DNA from 3 places in the Aromatoleum aromaticum EbN1 genome. Region 2 is predicted to be linked to each of the others. Evidence: predicted binding sites of a transcription regulator. Region 2 holds the regulator's gene; each other region holds the start of a gene.
The links. The regulator HrcA, encoded in region 2, represses chaperone genes, less so after heat shock. The targets are predictions, from matches to a motif close to TNTTAGCACTCNNNGNCNNNGAGTGCTAANA.
Positions count from the first base shown of each region.

Region 1 (7,000 bases), 350 kb from region 2:
CGACGCTGGGCATCGCCTTCGTCGCCGGCGCCGCAGCGGCGATGAACTGCCTCATCGAAGCCCACATCGACGCCCGCATGGCGCGCACCCGTCACCGCCCGCTGCCCCGCGGCGAACTCGCGCCGGCCGAGACGCTGCTCTTTGCCGGCGTGCTCGGCGGCACCGGGCTGACGGTGCTGTACCACTGGGTGAATCCGCTGACGATGTGGCTGACGCTTGCGACTTTCGTCGGCTACGCCGTCGTCTATACGGTCCTGCTCAAGCCGCGCACGCCGCAGAACATCGTGATCGGGGGCGCCTCCGGAGCGATGCCGCCGGTGCTTGGCTGGGCCGCCGTCACCGGCGAAGTCAGCGCCGACGCCCTGTTGCTGTTCCTGATCATCTTCGCCTGGACGCCGCCGCATTTCTGGGCGCTAGCGCTCTATCGCAGCGCCGACTATGCGCGCGCCGGCCTGCCGATGCTGCCGGTGACCCACGGGCCGGAATTCACCCGCCTGTCGGTGCTGCTCTACACCTGCATCCTGTTCGGCGTCACGCTGCTGCCGTTTGCGACGCGAATGAGCGGTCCGCTGTATCTCGTCTGCGCCGTCGCGCTCGGCATTGGCTTCCTGCGCCATGCGTGGCGCCTGTACGCCGACTACAGCGACGCGTTCGCGCGGCGCACGTTCCGCTTCTCGATCCTGTATCTGTTCTTGCTCTTCGCGGCGCTCCTGATGGATCATTACCTCCCGCTCTGATCCCGCTGCCCTTGCAGCCCGCCGACGTCCCGATGCTACGCTCCCTGATCCTCGCGACCGCGCTTGCGCTCGCGGGCTGTACCGATTCCTCAGCGCCCAAGCCTTCTTTCCACGCGACGGACATCACCGGCGCCGAATACGGCAGCACGTTTGCGCTGACCGACCACCACGGCACGCCGCGCACGCTGGCGGACTTCCGCGGCAAGGTCGTGACGATGTTCTTCGGCTATACGCAATGTCCGGACGTCTGCCCGACGACGCTGTCGACGATGAGCGAAGTGATGCGCCTGCTCGGGCCGGACGCCGAGCGCGTGCAAGTGCTGTTCGTCACCGTCGACCCCGAGCGCGACACGCAGGCACTGCTCGCGAACTACGTTCCGCAGTTCGATGCGCGCTTCATCGGCTTGTATGGCGACGCTGCCCAGACGCAGGCGGTGGCGAAGGATTTCCGGATTTTCTACCAGAAAAGCGGCGATACCGAAGGGGCGAACTACACCGTCGACCACGTCGCCGGCACGTACATCTTCGATCCGACGGGGCGGTTGCGGCTGTACGTGCGGCACGGGGAATCGGCCGAAAACATCGCGGCGGACATCAGGGCGTTGCTGGCGGCGAAGTGAAAGTCCCGCGACGGGCGCATGAGCCGGCAGGATGCCGGCGTCCGCGAGCCCCACAGGAAACGGCTTTGCCGTTTCCGCCCTCCCGGACGGCAGGATGACTCCGAGGGGCCGGCGTTTTCTCGAAAGCCTCAGGCAGGCGCCAGCAAACCCCGCATCTTCTGCATCGCCTTGGCTTCGATCTGGCGGATGCGTTCCGCCGACACGCCGTATTCGGCGGCGAGTTCGTGCAGCGTCGCGCTGTCGCCTTCGGTCAGCCAGCGCCGCTTGACGATCGTGCGGCTACGGTCGTCGAGGCTCGCCAGCGCGTCGCTCAGCCCTTCGTCCTGCAGCCGGGCGAGTTGCGCCTGTTCGAGCACCTCCGAAGGCTCGGCGTTCGGGTCGGGCAGGTATGCGATCGGCGCGAAGTGATGTTCGTCGTCGTCCGGCCCGCCTTCGAGCTGGATGTCCCGGCCGGTGAGTCGCGTTTCCATCTCGACGACTTCCTCGGGTTTCACGCCGAGCTGCTTTGCGACCGCGACCACTTCGTCCCTGTTCAGCGTGCCGGTGTCCTGCTTGAGACTGCGCAGGTTGAAGAACAGCTTGCGCTGCGCCTTGGTCGTCGCGATCTTGACGAGGCGCCAGTTCTTCAGGATGTACTCGTGGATCTCGGCCTTGATCCAGTGGATCGCGAACGAAACGAGCCGTACGCCCCGATCGGGGTCGAAGCGCTTCACCGCTTTCATCAGGCCGATGTTGCCTTCCTGGATCAGATCGGCGTGCGGCAAGCCATAGCCGAGGTAGCCACGCGATATGGCGACCACCAGGCGCAGGTGAGACATCACCAGCCCGCGCGCAGCTTCCAAGTCGCCTTCATTGCGCAGGCGCGTGGCCAGACTCACCTCTTCCTGCTCGGTGAGCAGCGGGATGCGATTCACCGACTGGATGTACTGGTCGATACTGCCGACGGCAAAAGGTACCGGGAAAGACAGGGCTTGGCTCATATGTACGGGTCCTCCTCGAAACCAATGTTAGCACTCATGGCGTTGGAGTGCTAAACGCGTGTCCGGGTTCCAGCTGCGGGCATCCCGCCTGGCGATGTAGACCACGCCGCCGGCGCCACCCGCAGCGCCGAAAGCCTTTGCTGCCGGCCGGTTTCGCCACGCTTCGCGGGCATGCATATGAAGTGGCATGTGCAGTGCATCAATGCTGAACGTATATGTTTGGCGCGCTCGGGGGAAAGGGCCGCCATGCCCCGGTGTGCCGCATCGGGTATCCATGTTGCGTCGGTGCAACATCTTTTGCCGGCAGGGGGCGTTCCGGCCCTGCTTGACTTGCGCCTGCATGCTCCCGTTTTGCACAATCGCTTCAACTTCTCGCTTGAGAGGTAAGTCGGGCCGTGGTGGATTCCCCGGTCTCAGCTTCAAATTAGAGGAGAAACATACATGCAGAAGAAACTGATTGCCCTGGCCGTCGCCGGCCTGGTCTCCGCCCCGGTTTTCGCGCAGTCGAACGTCACCGTGTACGGTATCGCCGACGCTTTCTTCGGCTACGGCAAGATGGACGACAACAAGTTCACCGGCGTCGAGAGCGGCGGCTGGGCGGGTTCCCGCCTGGGCTTCAAGGGTAGCGAGGACCTCGGCAACGGCCTGAAGGCCGTGTTCACGCTCGAGTACGGTATCGAACTCGACGACAACGAAGGCGTCGGCTCCGGTGCCTCGCGTAGCCGTCAGCAGTTCGTCGGCCTGCAGGGCGGCTTCGGCTTCATCGGTCTCGGCCGCCAGTACAATCCGGGCTACTACGTGTTCAAGTACGACGCGATCAACGTCATCCCGTTCAGCCCGCAGTTCATCCTCGCGGCTAACCAGGGTTCGAACATCGTCGCAGGTACCCCGGCGCGCGTCAGCAACGCAATCAACTACAAGTCGCCCGATTTCGGCGGCCTGACGCTGAACGCGATCTACGGCTTCAACGAAGCGAACCAGGACAACAACCGCCAGGCAGGTGACACGGCAGCCGTCGGCGCCGAGTACGCGAACGGCCCGCTCGCGATCGGCCTCATCTACAGCCAGGTGAAGCAGGACGCCGGCGCGATCCCGACTGAGAAGTTCAACGGGGTTGCTGATGACACCAAGAAGGAAGCGTACCTGGGTGCCGCTTACGACTTCGGCATGTTCAAGCTGATGGGCTCGTACCAGATCATCAAGGATGCCACCGCTGCGGAAGACGACAACAAGGTCTGGCAGGTCGGCAGCGTGGTTCCGGTCAGCTCGGCCGGCAAGGTCCACCTGTCCTATGGCCGCACGGATGCGGACGCGGACGACAGCGACGCCGCTGCCTGGTCGTTGATGTACTCGCATAGCCTGTCGAAGCGCACGCTCGCTTACGTCGGCTACACGCAAGTCGACAACGACGACAACACGGCTTACTCGGTCCTCGCTAAAAGGACTGACGAGACCACTGGCGCCCCCCTCTTCGACGAAGACAGCCGCAACTTCCTGATCGGTGTGAATCACTCGTTCTGATCGTCTCCTGACGATTTGAACCCCGCGGGCGCTTCGGCGCCCGTTTTCTTTCCTGGTTGCCCGGAATAATGGGGCCGTTGCGCGGACGAGGGCGCGTCATGAGGCGACTGCAGGCAGCATGACGCTGCGGAGAATCGGGTGACGCTTTGCCGGGATTCGTTCGCGAACTCGTTCCGCTGCTCAGGAACAACAAACGGGGAGCACCGATTAGGACTGGCGCCCGATGTAGCGGCGCGCTGTCGGTTCAGACTGCGAAGCGCAGACCTTGCAGGTCGAGTAGCATCCTGTCTTGTTCGACGGACGAGAAGAACAAGCGGTAAAGGCTGCGGTCCCGCGTCGACTCGTTTCCGCCGATGCGCCGGATTTCCCGTTCCGCGTGTTCGAGTGAAAGCCGCATCAGCACTGCAGGGGCGCCGACGCGCGGGCAGATGCGTTCCGGCCCCGCGACCTCGTAGCCCATCATGCGGCTGTAGAAGGCCGTATGCCGGGGATGCACTTCGACGAAGAGATCCGTCATGCGATGCACGAGGCGCGTGATCATGAAAGCCAGGTGAAAAACCGACGCCAGCACTTCCGGTGAACTGTGGGACGGATCCATCGCCAGGCGGGTCACTTCGCATACCCGTGCGCCATTGCTGCGCGCTTCGTCGATCTCGCCCTGATAAAGTGTGTCGGCGAGTAAGCCTCGGGGCGAATCGATGCCCACGGTCAGGGTGCCAAAAAGAAGGTCTCCCTTGCATGCCGCCAGCGTTGTCTGACCGGCGTGTTTCGGGAGCTTCGCCGGCTGATCCGTTGCAAGTCCTCGCCAAGAATACATTCGTTGGATGAGCTTGCTGATTTTGCCGTGTACCTCGTCCATTTCATCATGGACCATTCGAACGTGATATCCATCCCGCGTGATCGCGAAGTCAGGATCCATTGCGCCGAATCTGTGATCGACGATTGAAAGGGACGGTTTCAAGCGAGACTGGCTCGCTTTTTTAATGCCCTCGGCGTGGTAAGCTGATTCTGTCATGTGTGTTCGCGCCTCGTCGTTGGAGGAGGAAAGCGCCCGGAAGAATTCGGGGGCAAGAAGAGCGTGGTCCGTTTCAGGCCGCGCGCTGAACTCTACCGGCAGGGGGTTAGGGACGCTGTAAGCGGTTGTGTATTTTTTCCTGCGGCATAAGGGGTTACGATTCGTAGCATGAAGGAAATTTGCTCGGTGCATGATGGGCGCCGATCCAGAGGGAGAGCATAGATGATGGTAGAGAGTGCATCGATGTCGGGGGACAGTGTCCGCAAGTTTCTTGGGGTGACCGTTGCAGCGGGGTTGTTGTCGGGGTGCGCGACGTCCTCGTTTCCACCCGCTCCGGCGGTAGCGTCGGATGCTGCATACAACTACGTGATCGGGCCGGGCGACAGCGTGAACATCGTCGTCTGGCGAAACCCCGAGTTGTCGATGGCGGTGCCGGTCCGGCCCGACGGCAAGATCACGACACCGCTCGTCGAAGATCTTCCGGCGCTCGGGAAAGACTCCTCGACGCTGGCGCGCGACATCGAGCAGGCGCTTGCGAAATTCATTCGCGAGCCGGTCGTGACCGTGATCGTGACCAGTTTTGTCGGCCCCTACAGCGAACAGATCCGCGTGGTCGGCGAGGCGGCAACTCCGCAAGTCCTGCCCTACGTCCAGAAAATGACGCTGCTCGACGTGATGATCGCAGTCGGAGGCGTCACCGAATTCGCCGACGGCAATGGCGCCTCGATCCTTCGTACCGGCGAAGGAAACAAGCAGTACAGCGTCCGCGTCAAGGACCTGCTCAAGCGAGGTGACGTGTCGGCGAACGTCGAAATGCGGCCGGGTGACGTGCTGATCATTCCCCAGAGCTGGTTCTGATTTCCTGACTTGGGCTGTGTGTCTGGGCAACACGGCACGGCACATCGATTCGGACGGTGACGAGGGGCGCTGATGGAAGAGCTATTTTCGCAGATAGCCGGGCACGTGCGGGGAATGTGGCGGTTCCGCTGGTGGGGCCTCGCCTTCGCGTGGATCGCCGGCATCACGGGAGGCTTCGTGATCTATTCGATGCCGGACCGATACGAATCCACGGCGCGCATCTACGTCGACACGCAGTCGGTGCTGCGTCCGCTGATGTCTGGACTCGCCGTTCAGCCCAATATCGACCAGCAGATCGCGATTCTCAGCCGCACGCTGATTACCCGGCCGAACGTCGAAAAACTCATCACGATGGCCGACCTCGACCCGGGGGCGCGCACTCCGGCACAGCGCGAAGCGCTCATCGCCGAGCTTACCCGCGGGCTGCAGATCCGGGGGGCCGGTCGGAACAACCTGTTCACGCTGGCTTACCAGGATGCTCATCCCGAGCGCGCGCAGCGCATTGTCCAGGCCCTGGTATCGTTGTTCGTGGAATCGGGGCTGGTCGGCAAGCGGCAGGATTCGACGTCGGCGCGGCGATTCATCGACGAGCAGATCGCCGGTTACGAACAGAAGCTCGGCGAAGCGGAAAACCGCCTGAAGGACTTCCGTCTGCGCAACATGGCGCTGCTCGGGGACGGGGGGCGCGACTACGTTTCGCAGATGGCGGAATTGTCGGCGCAGCTGCGGCAGGCGGAACTCGAACTGAAGGAAGCGCAGAATTCCCGCGATTCGCTCAAGCGTCAGCTTGTCGGGGAAGAGCCCGTGCTCCTGGCACAGCCGCCCAACCCGTTGTCGGTGGCGTTGCCGGAGATCGACGGACGGATCGACGCGCTGAAAAAAAACCTGGATGGCCTGCTGCTGCGCTACACCGATGAGCATCCCGACATCGTCGGCGTACGGCGTGTGATTGCGCAGCTCGAGGAGCAGAAACAGAAAGAAGTCGAAGCAATGCGGAAGGTCGACACCGGCGCGCCCTGGGCGCCGAATGCCAATCCGGTCGTCCAGCAGATGAAGATTTCACTCGCCGAGGCCGAGGCGCGGGTCGCATCGCTGGAGGCGCGGGTGGCCGAGTTCGGTTCGCGGCTCGCACAGTTGCGCTCGTCGGCCGAACTCCTGCCGAAGATCGAAGCCGAGCAGACGCAGTTGAACCGCGATTACGAAGTGCATAAGCGCAATTACGAAGCCCTGGTCGCGCGGCGCGAATCGGCCAACATGTCGGTGGAAATG
Region 1 is NC_006513.1:2,497,361-2,504,360, forward strand. It holds gene cyoE (heme o synthase) at 1-737, shown strand, start outside; gene EBN1_RS11920 (SCO family protein) at 770-1,357, shown strand; gene rpoH (RNA polymerase sigma factor RpoH) at 1,486-2,337, opposite strand; gene EBN1_RS11930 (porin) at 2,779-3,858, shown strand; gene EBN1_RS11935 (N-acyl amino acid synthase FeeM domain-containing protein) at 4,103-4,873, opposite strand; gene EBN1_RS11940 (XrtA/PEP-CTERM system exopolysaccharide export protein) at 5,099-5,731, shown strand; gene EBN1_RS11945 (XrtA system polysaccharide chain length determinant) at 5,804-7,000, shown strand, end outside.
Region 1: a site for HrcA is predicted at 2,363-2,393, ahead of rpoH (RNA polymerase sigma factor RpoH). Genes of this name have one in related genera too.

Region 2 (7,000 bases):
GGCAGTAGCTCGGGTCGGTGAGGATTTCCTGATAACCGGACATCGAGGTGTTGAACACCACCTCACCGACCGTGCTGCCGGCCGCACCGACTCCCTTGCCAAAAAATACCGTCCCGTCGGCAAGCGCTAGTAGGGCGGGCGGGGAAGCAGTCACGACAAACTCCTGAGTTCAGCCGAAAAGACACGGGAAAAGCTATCGAGCCACCCCGAATGTGAAAAAAACGGGACGAGCCGACCGGCCAATCCCGCTTTCAAGAAGCCGCTGATTATAGCGTTTGGCGCCTGTCGAGGCAATCGCACCCGTCGTCGCCGCGCCCGGATCAGCGCAGGCCGAGCACGTCCTGCATGTCGAACAGGCCACTCGAACGCCCGGCAAGGAAACGCGCCGCGCGCAGCGAACCGGAAGCATACGGCATGCGGCTGCCGGACCTGTGAGTGATCTCGATACGCTCGCCGATACCGGCGAACAGAACCGTGTGATCCCCGACCACGTCGCCGCCGCGGATCGTGGAAAAGCCGATCGTCTCGGCCTTGCGTTCCCCGGTCACCCCTTCCCGCCCGTAGATCGCGCACGTTTCCAGATCGCGCCCCAGTTCGCATGCGACCACTTCGCCCATGCGCAGGGCGGTACCCGACGGGGCATCGACCTTGAAGCGGTGATGCGCCTCGATCACTTCGACGTCGTAGCCGTCGTCGAGAATGCGGGCCGCCACTTCGAGCAGCTTGAACACCGCGTTCACGCCCACCGCCATGTTCGGCGCGAACACGATCGGAATGGCTTGTGCCGCAGCGGCAATCGCCTCCTTCTCGGCCGTCGAGAAGCCGGTCGTGCCGATGACCATCGCCTTGCCGAGTTCGCGCGCGAGGGCAAGGTGCGCGAGGGTGCCTTCGGGACGCGTGAAATCGATGACGCAGTCGGCCGCTGCGATCGCGGCGCGCGGATCGTCTGTGATCAGAATCCCGGTCGCGCTTCCGGACAGTTCGCCGGCGTCGCGACCGATGAAGGTCGTGCCGGGACGGTCGAAGGCCGAAGCGAGCACCGCTCCCTCCTCCTTCAGCGTGGCTTCGATCAGCATCCGGCCCATCCGGCCGGATGCACCCGCTATGGCAATGCGCAATGGCAACATCAATGAATTCCTTTTGCTCGACATGATCGGGAGCCTCGCGCGATGCGCGATCGCTTCCAGGCCACCCGGCTCAATCCTCGGCGGCCGGCGCGATCTCGACGACGCGGCTGCGCTCGGCCTGCGGCGCCGCCGTCGCGGCCTGCGCATCGCCCGGTTCGATGTCCCCTTCGACGCGATCGAGCCGGTCACTGACGAAAAAAACGCTCAGCGTGCGCTGCTGCGGTTCGCCTCTGCCGGGCTGGAAGCGGTAGACGTAATCCCAGCGATCGGAATGGAACACGTCGACGATGAGCGGCGTGCCGAGCGCAAACCGCACCTGCTCGCGCGTCATGCCCTTTTTCAGCCTGGCCACCATTTCCTGATCGACGTAGTTGCCCTGCCGCACGTCGATACGGTAGGGATTGATCTGATCGGTGAGCGAGCTGATGGAACAACCGGCCGACAGGCCGAAGGCGGCGACGGCCGCCATGAGAGTCACGAAGCGCATGGATGGAGTTCTTGGTCGGTGGCGCCAGACGGCGTATCGTTCAGGCAAAGGCGAAAAAATATATCATATGCGGGCACGAGCCATGACTTATTGGCTCCGGGCCACCCAGCGGGGCGACCATGTCAGAAAATTCGGAAAACCTGAAAAACATCGGCCTCAAAGCCACTTATCCGCGCCTGAAGATCCTCGATCTGTTCCAGACATCCGATCTGCGCCACCTGACTGCCGAGGACGTCTACCGTCTCCTGATTGCCGAGGGAATGGATATCGGACTGGCGACTGTTTACCGCGTATTGACCCAGTTCGAGCAGGCGGGCCTGCTCGAACGGCACTATTTCGAGTCGGGCAAGGCGGTGTTCGAACTCAAGAAAGGCGGCCATCACGATCACCTCGTGTGCGTGCAGTGCGGCAAGGTGGAAGAGTTTTTCGACGCGGAAATCGAGCGGCGGCAAAACAGGATCGCTGAAGAGCGCGGTTTCATCGTCCGCGAACACGCGCTTTATCTTTATGCGGACTGCCTGAGAAAGGACTGTCCCAACCGCAAACTGGAAGAGGAAGACTGACCAGGAACATCACTCCCGGGGTCGTTTCTTCGGCCGCGGCAGACGGCCCTGCGATCAGCGTCCGGACGACTCCGTACCGAGCATTTCCGCCGCGTGACGGCGGGTCGTCTCGGTGATGTTCACGCCGCCGAGCATGCGGGCGATCTCCTCGACCCGCGCTTCCCTGTTCAGGACGCAAACCGTGCTCAGGACTTCCGACCCGCGTCGCGCCTTGGCGATGCTCCATTGCCAGTCGGCGCACGCCGCCACTTGCGGCAGATGCGTCACGCACAGCACCTGACGCTCCTGCCCCAGCCGGCGCAGCAACTGGCCGACGATCTCCGCGACCCGCCCGCCGATCCCGACATCGACCTCGTCGAATATCAGTGTCGGCGTCGCCGAGTCGCGGCTGGCGATGACCTGGACTGCGAGTCCGATGCGCGACAGCTCCCCCCCCGACGCAACTTTCGCGAGCGGGCGCAACGACTGGTTCGGGTTCGCGGCGACGCGGAATTCGACCGATTCCAGGCCATAGGCCATCGGCGAGACACAGGTTTCGAGCGCCACTTCGAACTTTCCGCCGGCCATCGCCAGCGTCTGCATCGCGTCGGTGATGCCGCGCGACAAAGCTTCGGCTGCCGGCACCCGTGCTGCGGAAAGCCGCCGTGCGGCTGCCTCGTATTCGCCGTGGAGGCGCTTTTCCTCTTCGCCAAGACGGACCGGATCCGCGCGCGAAACTAGGTCGTCGAGCTTTCGCGCCCAATCAGCGCGAAGATCCGGCAACTCGTCCGGCGCCACGCGGTGCTTGCGCGCCAGCGCCATGACGTCCTCGATGCGCCGCTCGATCTCGGCCAGGCGTTGAGGATCGAGGTCGAGCCGCTCGCGGTAGCGCCGCAGCGCGTGCAGCGCCTCGTCGGCCTGGATCGCTGCGCCGGCGACCAGTTCCCGGACATCGGCAAGATCGGAATCGATCTCGGCCATCCCCTCGACCCGGACGCTGACGTGGCGCAGCTGCGAAGCGAGCGCCAGATCGCCTTCGCCGAGGGTGCCGAGCACTTCGTCCGCTCCCTCGATCAGACCCGCCGCATGGGCAAGACGGGCATGTTCGACATTGATGCGGTCCCACTCCTCGGTGCTGAACCCGAGCTCGTCGAGTTCGCGTATTTGCCAGGCAAGGAGTTCACGCTCACGCTCGGACGCCGCCGAATCCTGGTCCGCAGCACGACGCAGTTCGATGAGGCGCTGCCAGGCGTGGAAGCGAGCGCTGACGTCGGCGGCGAGCGCCGCGGCCCCTGCGTGCATGTCGAGCAGCGCCCGCTGCGCGTCGGGCTTGAGCAACGCGTGATGGGCGTGTTGGCCATGAATGTCGGCAAGCCAGTCGCCCGCTTCGCGCAACTGCCCCTGCGTGACCGGCACGCCGTTGAGCCACGCCCGCGAGCGCCCGCCGGCCTCGACCACCCGTCTCAGGATCACCACTCCATCATCCGCCGTCAGGTCCTGCCCCGCCAGCCACTCGCCGAGCGGGCTCGACGGCGGCAGGTCGAACTCGGCTGCGATATCCGCCTTGCCGCATCCCGCGCGCACTGCGCCGGCGTCGGCACGTCCGCCCAGGGCCAGGCCGAGCGCATCGAGCAGGATCGACTTGCCCGCCCCGGTTTCCCCGGTCAGCGCGCCGAACCCCGCTTCGAACTCGAGCTCGAGGCGGTCGACGATCACGAAATCCCGAATGGCCAGGCGACGGAGCATGAGCGGGGCAGGGTCGGAAAACGATTGGTTAGTCAGGGACGACGCGGCGTCGCGCTCCAGTGGAGCTTCTCACGCAGCATGGCGAAATAGCTGTAGCCCTGCGGATGCAGCAGGCGGACGACATCGGGCGAACGGGTGACTCGCAGCCGGTCGCCGGCGCGGGCGTCGAAGCGGGCCTGGCCATCGAAATGTATCCGGGCATCATGCTGGGGCAACAGCACGATCTCGATATGGGAAGTATCCGGCAACGTGACCGGACGCGCGGTGAGTGCGTGAGGGCACAAGGGCACAAGGGCGATCCCCCCGACGTTCGGATGGAGGATCGGCCCGTTGGCCGACAATGCGTATGCCGTCGAACCCGTCGGGGTCGCCAGAATCATCCCGTCCGAGCGTTGCGTATAGACAAATTCCCCGTCGATCGACAGATCGAACTCGATCATCCGCCCCAGGTCGCCCTTGTTGATCACGACATCGTTGAGCGCGAGCGTCTGGAATACGCGGTGGCCCGCCCGCAGCACTTCGGCATCGAGCATCGCGCGCGACTCCTCGGTATAGCGTCCCTCGAGAATCTCGCCGAGTTTCGGCAACGCTTCGTCGCGCGAGATATCGGTGAGGAAACCGAGCCTGCCCTGGTTGATTCCGACCAGCGGCACGCCGTGCTGGGAAAGCCGGCGCGCCGTATTGAGCATCGTGCCGTCGCCCCCGAGCACGACGGCGAGATCCGCCTGCGCGCCGATCTCCTCGTAGCTCGCAACGGCAAACTGGCCGGCCATGCCAATGGAACTTGCGGTCCCCTGTTCGATCCACACGTCAAGTCCGCGCACTCGCAGGAATTCGGCGATGCGCAGCACCGCCTCCGCCACCTCGGGGCTCTGGTACTTGCCGATCAGTGCAACGACGCGGAAGTTCTTGCTCATGCGCGGATTAAACCACATCGCTTAATGCCTTGGCAGACGACAGCGTTCGCCCACAGGCTGTTAGAATCACCGCAATAGTGCGTAACGGATAATGAAGCTGCTAGACCCCCGCTCACAGATACTGCTGAAGACCCTGATCGAACGATACATCGTCGAAGGTCAGCCGGTCGGCTCGCGTGCACTTTCACGCTATTCCGGCCTCGAGCTGTCGCCGGCGACGGTGCGCAACGTGATGAGCGACCTAGAGGAGAAAGGCTTCATCACCAGCCCGCACACTTCGGCCGGGCGCATCCCGACCGCCTTGGGCTACCGTTTCTTCGTCGATTCGCTGCTGACCGTGCAGCCGCTCGAACAGGCGCGCGTGCGCGAACTCAAGGGCCAGTTGCAGCCCGATCAGCCGCAGCGCCTGATGAATTCCGCATCGCACCTGCTGTCCGAACTCACGCAGTTCGCCGGCGTGGTCGTTTCCCCGCGCCGCGATACCGTGAAGATCCGGCAGATCGAGTTCATCAGCCTGGCCGAAAACCGCATCCTGCTGATCATCGTGACCACTGCCGGGGACGTGCAGAACCGCATCCTGATCACGCGCCGCGCCTACTCCTCAGCCGAGCTCGCCGAGGCGGCCAGCTACCTCACCGAGCACTTCGTCGGCCTCGGATTCGACGACATCCGTGCCCGCATCCGCGACGAACTCAAGCAGTTGCGCAGCGACATGAGCGAACTCATGACGGCCGCCGTCGAGGCCGGCAACGCGGCCGCCGAAGACAGCGCGAGCTATGTGCTGTCGGGTGAAACCAACTTGCTCGACGTCGAGGACCTGTCGTCGAACATGGCGCGCCTGCGCGAACTGTTCAAGCTGTTCGAGCAGAAGACCGGCCTGATGCAGCTGCTCGACCTCTCGAATCGCGCGCACGGCGTGCAGATCTTCATTGGTGACGAATCCGGGCTCTCGCAACTCGACGGCTGCAGCGTCGTGACCGCAGGCTACGAAGTCAACGGCAAAGTGGTTGGTTCGGTCGGCGTCATCGGCCCGACGCGCATGGCCTACGACCGAGTCATCCCGATCGTCGACATCACGGCCCGCCTCCTGTCGAACGCGCTCTCGAGCCCTGGCTGAACGCCTCGGCCCGCTCCCAAAGGACTTGCATGGCCCGTTACTGGCCCGAACCCGCCCACACCCACGGCACTCCCGAGCGCACCGGTATCCTGCTTGTCAATCTCGGCACTCCCGCGGCGCCGACTGCCGCAGCGGTTCGCCCTTATCTCAAGGAATTCCTCTCCGACCCGCGCGTCGTCGAGATCCCGCGCGCGATCTGGTGGCCGATTCTGAACGGAGTCATTCTCAACCTGCGGCCGAAGAAATCGGCCGAGAAATATGCGGCCATCTGGAGCGACGCCGGTTCCCCGCTCAAAGTCCACACCGAACGACAGGCAAAACTCCTTGCCGGGTATCTGGGCCACGCGGGGGTGACCAGCGTCGTCGTCGACTGGGCGATGCGCTATGGGGCGCCCTCGATATCCGACATACTCGGCCGCATGAAAGCCGAGGGCTGCAGCCGAATCCTCGTCGTGCCGCTGTATCCGCAGTATGCGGCGAGCACCACCGCGAGCGTCATCGACGAGGTCGCGGGCTGCCTGACCCGTTGGCGCAACCTGCCCGAGATCCGCTATGTACGGAACTTTCACGATCACCCCGGCTACGTCGGAGCGCTCGCCAGGAGCGTACGCGACCACTGGGCAAAACACGGCGAGCCGGATCAGCTCGTGATGAGCTTTCACGGCATACCGAAGCGCTCGCTCGATCTGGGCGATCCTTACCACTGCGAGTGCCATGTCACCGCCCGCCTGCTCGCCGCGAAGCTCGACCTGCCGCCCGAGCGCTGGCAGCTCACTTTCCAGTCCCGCTTCGGCAAGGCGGAATGGCTGAAACCCTATACTCAGCCGACTCTCGAAGCACTCGGCCGCAAAGGAACCGGCCGCGTCGACGTGATCTGCCCGGGGTTCGCTTCGGACTGCCTCGAAACCCTCGAGGAAATCGCCCTCGAATGCAGGACGGCGTTCCTCGGCGCCGGCGGCAAGGCTTTTCATTACATTCCCTGCCTCAACGAGCGACATGACTGGATTGCCGCATTGACCGACATCGTCCGCAGCCGGATCGGCGACTGGCTCGAAGCTCCCGTG
Region 2 is NC_006513.1:2,842,928-2,849,927, reverse strand. It holds gene carA (glutamine-hydrolyzing carbamoyl-phosphate synthase small subunit) at 1-154, opposite strand, end outside; gene dapB (4-hydroxy-tetrahydrodipicolinate reductase) at 321-1,127, opposite strand; gene EBN1_RS13565 (outer membrane protein assembly factor BamE) at 1,198-1,596, opposite strand; gene fur (ferric iron uptake transcriptional regulator) at 1,734-2,177, shown strand; gene recN (DNA repair protein RecN) at 2,232-3,902, opposite strand; gene EBN1_RS13550 (NAD kinase) at 3,935-4,819, opposite strand; gene hrcA (heat-inducible transcriptional repressor HrcA) at 4,911-5,936, shown strand; gene hemH (ferrochelatase) at 5,966-7,000, shown strand, end outside.

Region 3 (7,000 bases), 2.1 Mb from region 2:
CGGTGCCGGTATCTTCGATCTCCAAAACGATCGCTCCCGCAACGCGGGTTCGCGCCGTGACGCTGCCGCCATGCGGGGTGTATTTGATCGCGTTGTCGAGCAGGTTCTTGATCAGTTCGCGCAGCAGCACCGGATTGCCCTCGATCGGCAACGGCCGCCCTGCATCCTCGACCCCCAGGTCGATTCCTTTCGCCTGGGCACGTGGATACAGCTCGAGCGCCACGTCGCGCACCATCGCATCGAGGTCCACCTGCTCCACCGCGTACAGTTTTTCGAAGCTCGCTTCCGCGCGGGCAAGCGAGAGCAGCTGGGTGATCAGATGACTTGCCCGGTCAGTACTGTCCGCGATGCGCTGCAACGACTCGCGCAGTTGCTCGGGGTCCGTTTCGAGCAGCGCGAGGTCGGTCTGCATCTTCAGGCCGGTCAGCGGCGTGCGCATCTGGTGGGCGGCGTCGGCGATGAAACGCTGCTGCGCCTGCAGGTTCTCTTCGAGGCGCGCCATCATGTCGTTGAATGCGACGATCACCGGCCGCACTTCCTCCGGAACGCTCGCCGCAGCGATCGGCGACAGGTCGGTCGGACGCCGGCGGCGGATCAGTCTCTGCAGCCGGTTCAACGGCGCAATACCGCGTGTCAGGCCAACCCATACGAGCACGACCGCGATCGGGATGATCGCGAACTGGGGCAGCAGCACGCCGGTCACGACGCGGGACGCAAGGTCGCTGCGCTTGTTGCGCGTCTCGGCCACCTGCACCAGCACCAGCGGGCTGGCGGGTTCAGGCCAGGCGCGCAGAAACTGGTAGGCGATGCGCACCTCTTCGCCGTGAATCACGTCGTCGCGGTACAGCACCTCCTCCGCGACCACGGTCGCCGGCGGCAAGACCGAGGAAATTTCACGGTCTCCGGTGACGACTTCGCCGCTGCTGTCGGCGACCTGGTAATAGACGGTGTCGTCCTGGTCGGCGCGAAACAGCGCCCGCGGCGGCGCAGGAAAATGCACCGCGATATTCCCGCCTTCGATCGACACGAGGCGCCCGAGCGCCCGCACGCTGTCGGCCATCGCCCGATCGTAGGGCTGGTTCGCGAGATTGTCGGCGACGTTGTGCGTGACGATGATGGAGATCGGCCACAGGAACAGCAGTGGCGCGAGCATCCAGTCGAGGATCTCGCCGAACAGCGAGTTCGGCTGCGCCGGAGGCCGATTCGCTGCCGCCGTCTTGTCAGGCTTTCGCCGTCTGGACCGCATCCGGGTTTTCCAGGCAGTAGCCGAGTCCGCGCACGGTGACGATGCGTACACCGCTGTCTTCGAGCTTCTTGCGCAGCCGGTGGACGTAGACCTCGATCGCATTGCTCGAGACCTCTTCCCCCCAGCCGCACAGGTGATCCACGATCTGGTCCTTGCTCACGAGTCGCCCGACCCGCAGGGCGAAGACTTCGAGCAGGCCGACTTCCCGCGCCGACAATTCGACGACCTGCCCGTTGATCTTCGCCACTCGATCAGCCTGGTCGTACGAAAGGCTGCCGATTTCGATGCAGCGCGGCTGCCCGGTGCCGCGTCGCGTCAGCGCCCGGACACGCGCCTCCAGTTCCGGCAGCGCGAAAGGTTTCGTCAGGTAGTCGTCCGCCCCGGCATCGAGCCCTCGCACACGCTCCTCGACCCCGTCCTGGGCAGTGAGGATCAGCACCGGCAGCGCCGATTTGCGCGCGCGCAGGCGTTTCAGGACGTCAATCCCGGGGAGCTTCGGCAGGCCGAGGTCGAGAATCAGCAGATCGTATGTCTGGGTGGCCAGCGCGGTATCCGCCTCGCTGCCGGAAGCGACGTGATCGACGGCGTAACCGCTGCGCTTGAGGGCCCGTCCGAGGCCGTTGGCAATGACTTGGTCATCTTCAGCAAGAAGGATCCGCATGGAAATATGGATGTAAGTTGTCCGTAAGCGGGCACGCCTAGTCTTGCGTCCGCTGTTCTCCTATTACCGGCCCGGGGAATGTGGATGCCTTTCGGCGCGCACATTCCGGGGAGCGCCCGTTCACACAAACGGCGCTCCCTGCCCTTTTTTCCTGACGACCAATCAATTATCCCACCTTTCCGCAAAGTGGCACGTCGACACGTCCACGCTCACGCCAAAGCAAACGGCCCCGCCGCAGCGGAGCCGTTTGCTTTGGCGCCGCCGGGCCCGAAAGCCCGGAAGCACGAGGCGAACCTCAGACCGGCATTACATGCCCATGTCCATGCCGCCCATACCACCCATGCCGCCCATGCCGCCCATACCCCCCATCGAGGGCTTTTCTTCAGCCAGCTCGCCGACCATGCAGTCGGTGGTCAGCATCAGGCCGGCGACCGAGGCCGCATTCTGCAGCGCGATGCGCTCGACCTTGGTCGGGTCCAGCACGCCCATGTCGACCAGGTCGCCGTACTCGCCGGTCGCGGCGTTGTAGCCGAAATTGCCGGTGCCTTCGACGACGCGATTGACGACGACGGACGGCTCGTCACCGGCATTGGCGACGATCTCGCGCAGCGGCTGCTCGAGCGCGCGCAGCACGATCTTGATACCGGCATCCTGGTCGTGGTTGTCGCCCTTGAGGGTGCCGAGGTTCGCGCGGGCACGCAGCAGCGCGACGCCGCCGCCCGGGACGATGCCTTCTTCAACCGCGGCACGGGTCGCGTGCAGCGCGTCTTCGACGCGGGCCTTCTTCTCTTTCATCTCGACTTCGGTCGCGGCGCCGACCTTGATGACGGCAACGCCGCCCGCCAGTTTCGCAACCCGCTCCTGCAGCTTCTCGCGGTCGTAGTCGGACGTGGCTTCCTCAATCTGCGCGCGGATCTGCTTGACGCGGCCTTCGATGCGCGAGCCTTCGCCGGCGCCGTCGATGATGATCGTGTTTTCCTTGCCGATTTCGATGCGCGCGGCCTGGCCGAGCTCGGCCAGCGTCGCCTTCTCGAGAGTCAGGCCGACTTCCTCGGCGATGACCTGGCCGCCGGTCAGCACGGCGATGTCCTCGAGCATCGCCTTGCGACGGTCGCCGAAGCCCGGCGCCTTGACGGAGCAGGTCTTCAGGATGCCGCGGATGTTGTTGACGACGAGGGTCGCCAGCGCTTCGCCTTCGACGTCTTCGGCGACGATCAGCAGCGGGCGACCGGCTTTCGCGACCTGTTCGAGCACCGGCAGCAGATCACGGATGTTCGAGATCTTCTTGTCGAACAGCAGGATGAACGGGTTCTCGAGGATCGCGACCTGCTTGTCCGGGTTGTTGATGAAGTACGGGCTGAGGTAGCCGCGGTCGAACTGCATGCCTTCGACAACGTCGAGTTCGTTCTGCAGTGACTTGCCGTCCTCGACGGTGATCACGCCTTCCTTGCCGACCTTGTCCATCGACTTGGCGATGATCTCGCCGATGTCGGCGTCCGAGTTCGCCGAGATCGAGCCGACCTGGGCGATTTCCTTGTTCGTCGAGCACGGCTTCGACAGCTTCTTCAGTTCTTCGGTGACCGCGATCACGGCTTTGTCGATGCCGCGCTTGAGGTCCATCGGATTCATGCCAGCGGCAACGAACTTCATGCCTTCGCGCACGATCGACTGGGCCAGCACGGTCGCGGTCGTGGTGCCGTCACCGGCGATGTCGGAGGTTTTCGACGCGACTTCCTTGACCATCTGCGCGCCCATGTTCTCGAACTTGTCCTTCAGTTCGATTTCCTTCGCGACGGACACGCCGTCCTTGGTCACCGTCGGCGCGCCGAACGAGCGCTCGAGCACGACGTTACGGCCTTTCGGGCCGAGAGTGACCTTGACCGCGTTGGCCAGGATATTGACACCGGCGACCATACGGTCACGGGCGGAATCACCAAACTTGACTTCTTTTGCAGCCATCGTTCATTGCTCCTTGAATTCTTTGGACGGGTTCGAGCGGGCCGCTCAGGCCTCGACGACGCCCATGATGTCTTCTTCGCGCATGACGAGCAGCTCGTCACCCTCGACTTTCACGGTCTGGCCGGCGTACTTGCCGAACAGCACCTTGTCGCCGACCTTGACGGCCATCGGGCGAACCTTGCCGTCGTCGAGGATCTTGCCGTTACCCACGGCGAGCACTTCGCCCTGATCGGGCTTTTCGCCGGCCGAGTCGGGGATGACGATGCCGCTGGCGGTCTTGCGCTCGGCTTCCAGGCGCTTGACGATCACGCGGTCATGCAAGGGACGAATTTTCATCGAGATGACTCCTTCAGTTCGAATTCAACATGTCTGCGGGCAGACCCGCAGCATAAATTTATCAAGGGCGCGGACCGGCCCGGGACGGTTAGCACTCACTGCCAACGAGTGCTAATAATAGGGACGGCCCCCGCCGATTTCAAGAGCACGGAAACCGATTTCCTGTCGTCGGGAGCGGGAACGCCGAATGCTGCGCTCTTTGCTCCCTCGAAAAGGAGAACAGACATGGCCAAAAGCAGCATTCTCGGTGGCGACGAGACACCCAACGCACCGCCCGGTCACAGCACCGCCGACCTGGGCCCCAGCGACAGTTCGGACAGCGGCAGCGACATCGCCGGCGCGCCGGGCCTGGTTGACGACGCCGGCATCGCGACGGACAGCGGCACGACGTCGGACATGGATCATGGTCGTGGCGCAGGCGCGGACATCGGCGACACCGATCTCGACAGCGACACCGATGCCTCCGGCACCGGCGAACGCCGCGCGGCGGGCCGCGACGACAGCAGCCGCGAGGCGAACGACATCCAGCCGGACAGGATCACGCGCAATCCGGGCGGCCTGACCGGCAAGCCGTGACCGGCCTTGTGGAGCAACTGAAAAACTTACCCGTCCCCTGCCGGAAATGCCTGCCACGGCTGCCGTCGACGAGACGGTTCAGAATGCGATGGCGATGCCGAAATGCAGGCGCAGCCGCTTTTCGTCGTGGCCGTACGCAAGATCGACGGCGAGCGGGCCGGCAGGACTTTTCCAGCGCGCGCCGACGCCGTAGCCGGTCTTGAGAGCGAATGTGTCGCGGCTGTCGGCGGCATCGCCCGCATCGACGAACGCCGCCGCCCCCCACTGCGGCAGGAACCAACGGACATATTCCGCGCTCAGCGTCGCGAGGTAACGCCCGCCGACGGTAGCGTCGCCCTCTCTCACGCCCAGGCTCTCGAACGCGTAGCCGCGTACCGTCTGCGTGCCCCCGGTGCGGAACAGGAAATCGTGCGGCACGCCATCCCGGCTCGGCGCGAGCGTCGCCCCGCCTTCAACGCGCAGGATCAGCACGTCGCGTTCGACAAAAGGCAGATAGCGCACGTAGCGGCCGTAAAGCCGGAGGAAATCCTGGTCTGACAGTACCGCCTTCGCGCCACCCCCGATATCGAACTGCAGCACGTCGCCTCGTCGCGGATCGAGGAGATCGTCGACCCGCCGCCGGATCCATGTCCAGTTCGCCGTCAGCGAGTTGCGGCTCGTCGACGGCGCGCCGTCGGGATCGCGTTGTTCGTGCTGCAGGCGCAGCGCGAGGCGCGTGTCGATGTTGCCGCGCGTCCTCGTGCGCGCCACGCCCACTGCCTGGGTCATCAGCGTCAGCCCCTCGACGGTGCTGCGCTCGATCGCAGCACCAAAGCTGTCCCGATGGCCGGCAGGCGCGGGCGGCAGGAAAACGTCCGCGTACGCGGCGTTGCGGCGCTGCTCGAGCCGCAGTCCGGTGGCGAGCTCCCAACCGCGGTCGAAGAAGTTTACGTCGCGCCAGCTCATTTCGGTGCGAAAACCGGTGTTGGTCGAATAGCCGACGCCGAAGCCGAGGTATCGGGACTGCGCTTCGGTGACCTGGACGCGGATCGGCACGGCTGCGGCAAGCGCCGGATCGCGCTCGATATCGACGACCACCGAACCGAACTGCGGGGAGTTCTGCAGTACAGTCTGCAGCGCGAGGAGGCGCTCCTGGTCGAACGGCTCGCCGGGCTCCAGCATGTTGAAACGTTCGACGAAATCGGGCGGAAGATCCTGCAGGCCCGACACTTCGAGCGGGCCGAGGAAAAAACGCGGCCCGGAGTCGACCGTCACCGAAAGCTGCACGGTCGCGTTGTCCGGATCGACTTCGGCACGGCTGTCGATAATGCGCGCCGCGGCGTAGTCGCGCACGGCGACCCCGTCGAGGAGGCGCGCCTTCGCGTCGTCCCAGGCGCTCTGGCGAAAAGACTCTCCCGGCGCGAGAGCCCATGCCTGGCGCAGCGCAGCACGACGTTCCGCGCGTGTCTCGCCGTCGCCGGCCAGATCGCCGTCGAACAGCAGCTCGACAGCGGCGATGCTCGCCCGCGGACCGGGCTCGACCGACAGCTGCCACCGGCCGTCCGGTTCACGCTGCAAGCGGATCTCGGGCGTGAAATACCCTTCGGTCGCCAGCAGCTCCGTCGCTTCGCGCCGCGTGCGCCGGGCCAGCGCGACACGGTCGGCCTGCACTTCCGGCAGGACCTGCCCATCAGGCTCGAGGATGCGCAGATAGCGTTCGAGCAGCGGCCGCACGCTGTCGGGTGCATCGAGTTCGACCTGCAGCGGAACTTGGGCGAACACGGTACCGGACGAAAGTCCGAGGCACAGCGCAACGAACCACAGCCGGAGCAGCGCATGAATCCGGAAAGCTGTCATGCCCGGATTCTACGGCAGAGGCATGGCCGCAGCGGTTTCCGGATCGTGCTGCGCCTTCACGCTGCGGCGAGAGTGCCCGCAGCGTGATCCCTCACGGACACCCGCCCTGGTGTTCCCGGCTCAGCCTTCGCGATGGTAGGCGGTCACGCGCTCGACTTCGTGGGTCGACCCGAGGATCACCGGCACGCGCTGGTGCAGCTTTGCCGGCTGCACGTCGAGGATCCGCTGGCGACCGGTCGTCGCCGAGCCCCCCGCCTGCTCGACGATCATCGCCATCGGATTCGCCTCGTACATCAGGCGCAGCTTGCCGCCCTGGTCGCGGCACTTCTCGTCCAGCGGGTACATGAAGATGCCGCCGCGCGTGAGGACGCGATGCACATCGGCGA
Region 3 is NC_006513.1:689,855-696,854, forward strand. It holds gene EBN1_RS03240 (sensor histidine kinase) at 1-1,246, opposite strand, end outside; gene EBN1_RS03245 (response regulator transcription factor) at 1,221-1,907, opposite strand; gene groL (chaperonin GroEL) at 2,214-3,866, opposite strand; gene groES (co-chaperone GroES) at 3,912-4,202, opposite strand; gene EBN1_RS03260 (hypothetical protein) at 4,428-4,778, shown strand; gene EBN1_RS03265 (autotransporter assembly complex protein TamA) at 4,857-6,614, opposite strand; gene EBN1_RS03270 (class 1 fructose-bisphosphatase) at 6,735-7,000, opposite strand, start outside.
Region 3: a site for HrcA is predicted at 4,289-4,319, ahead of groES (co-chaperone GroES). Genes of this name have one in related genera too.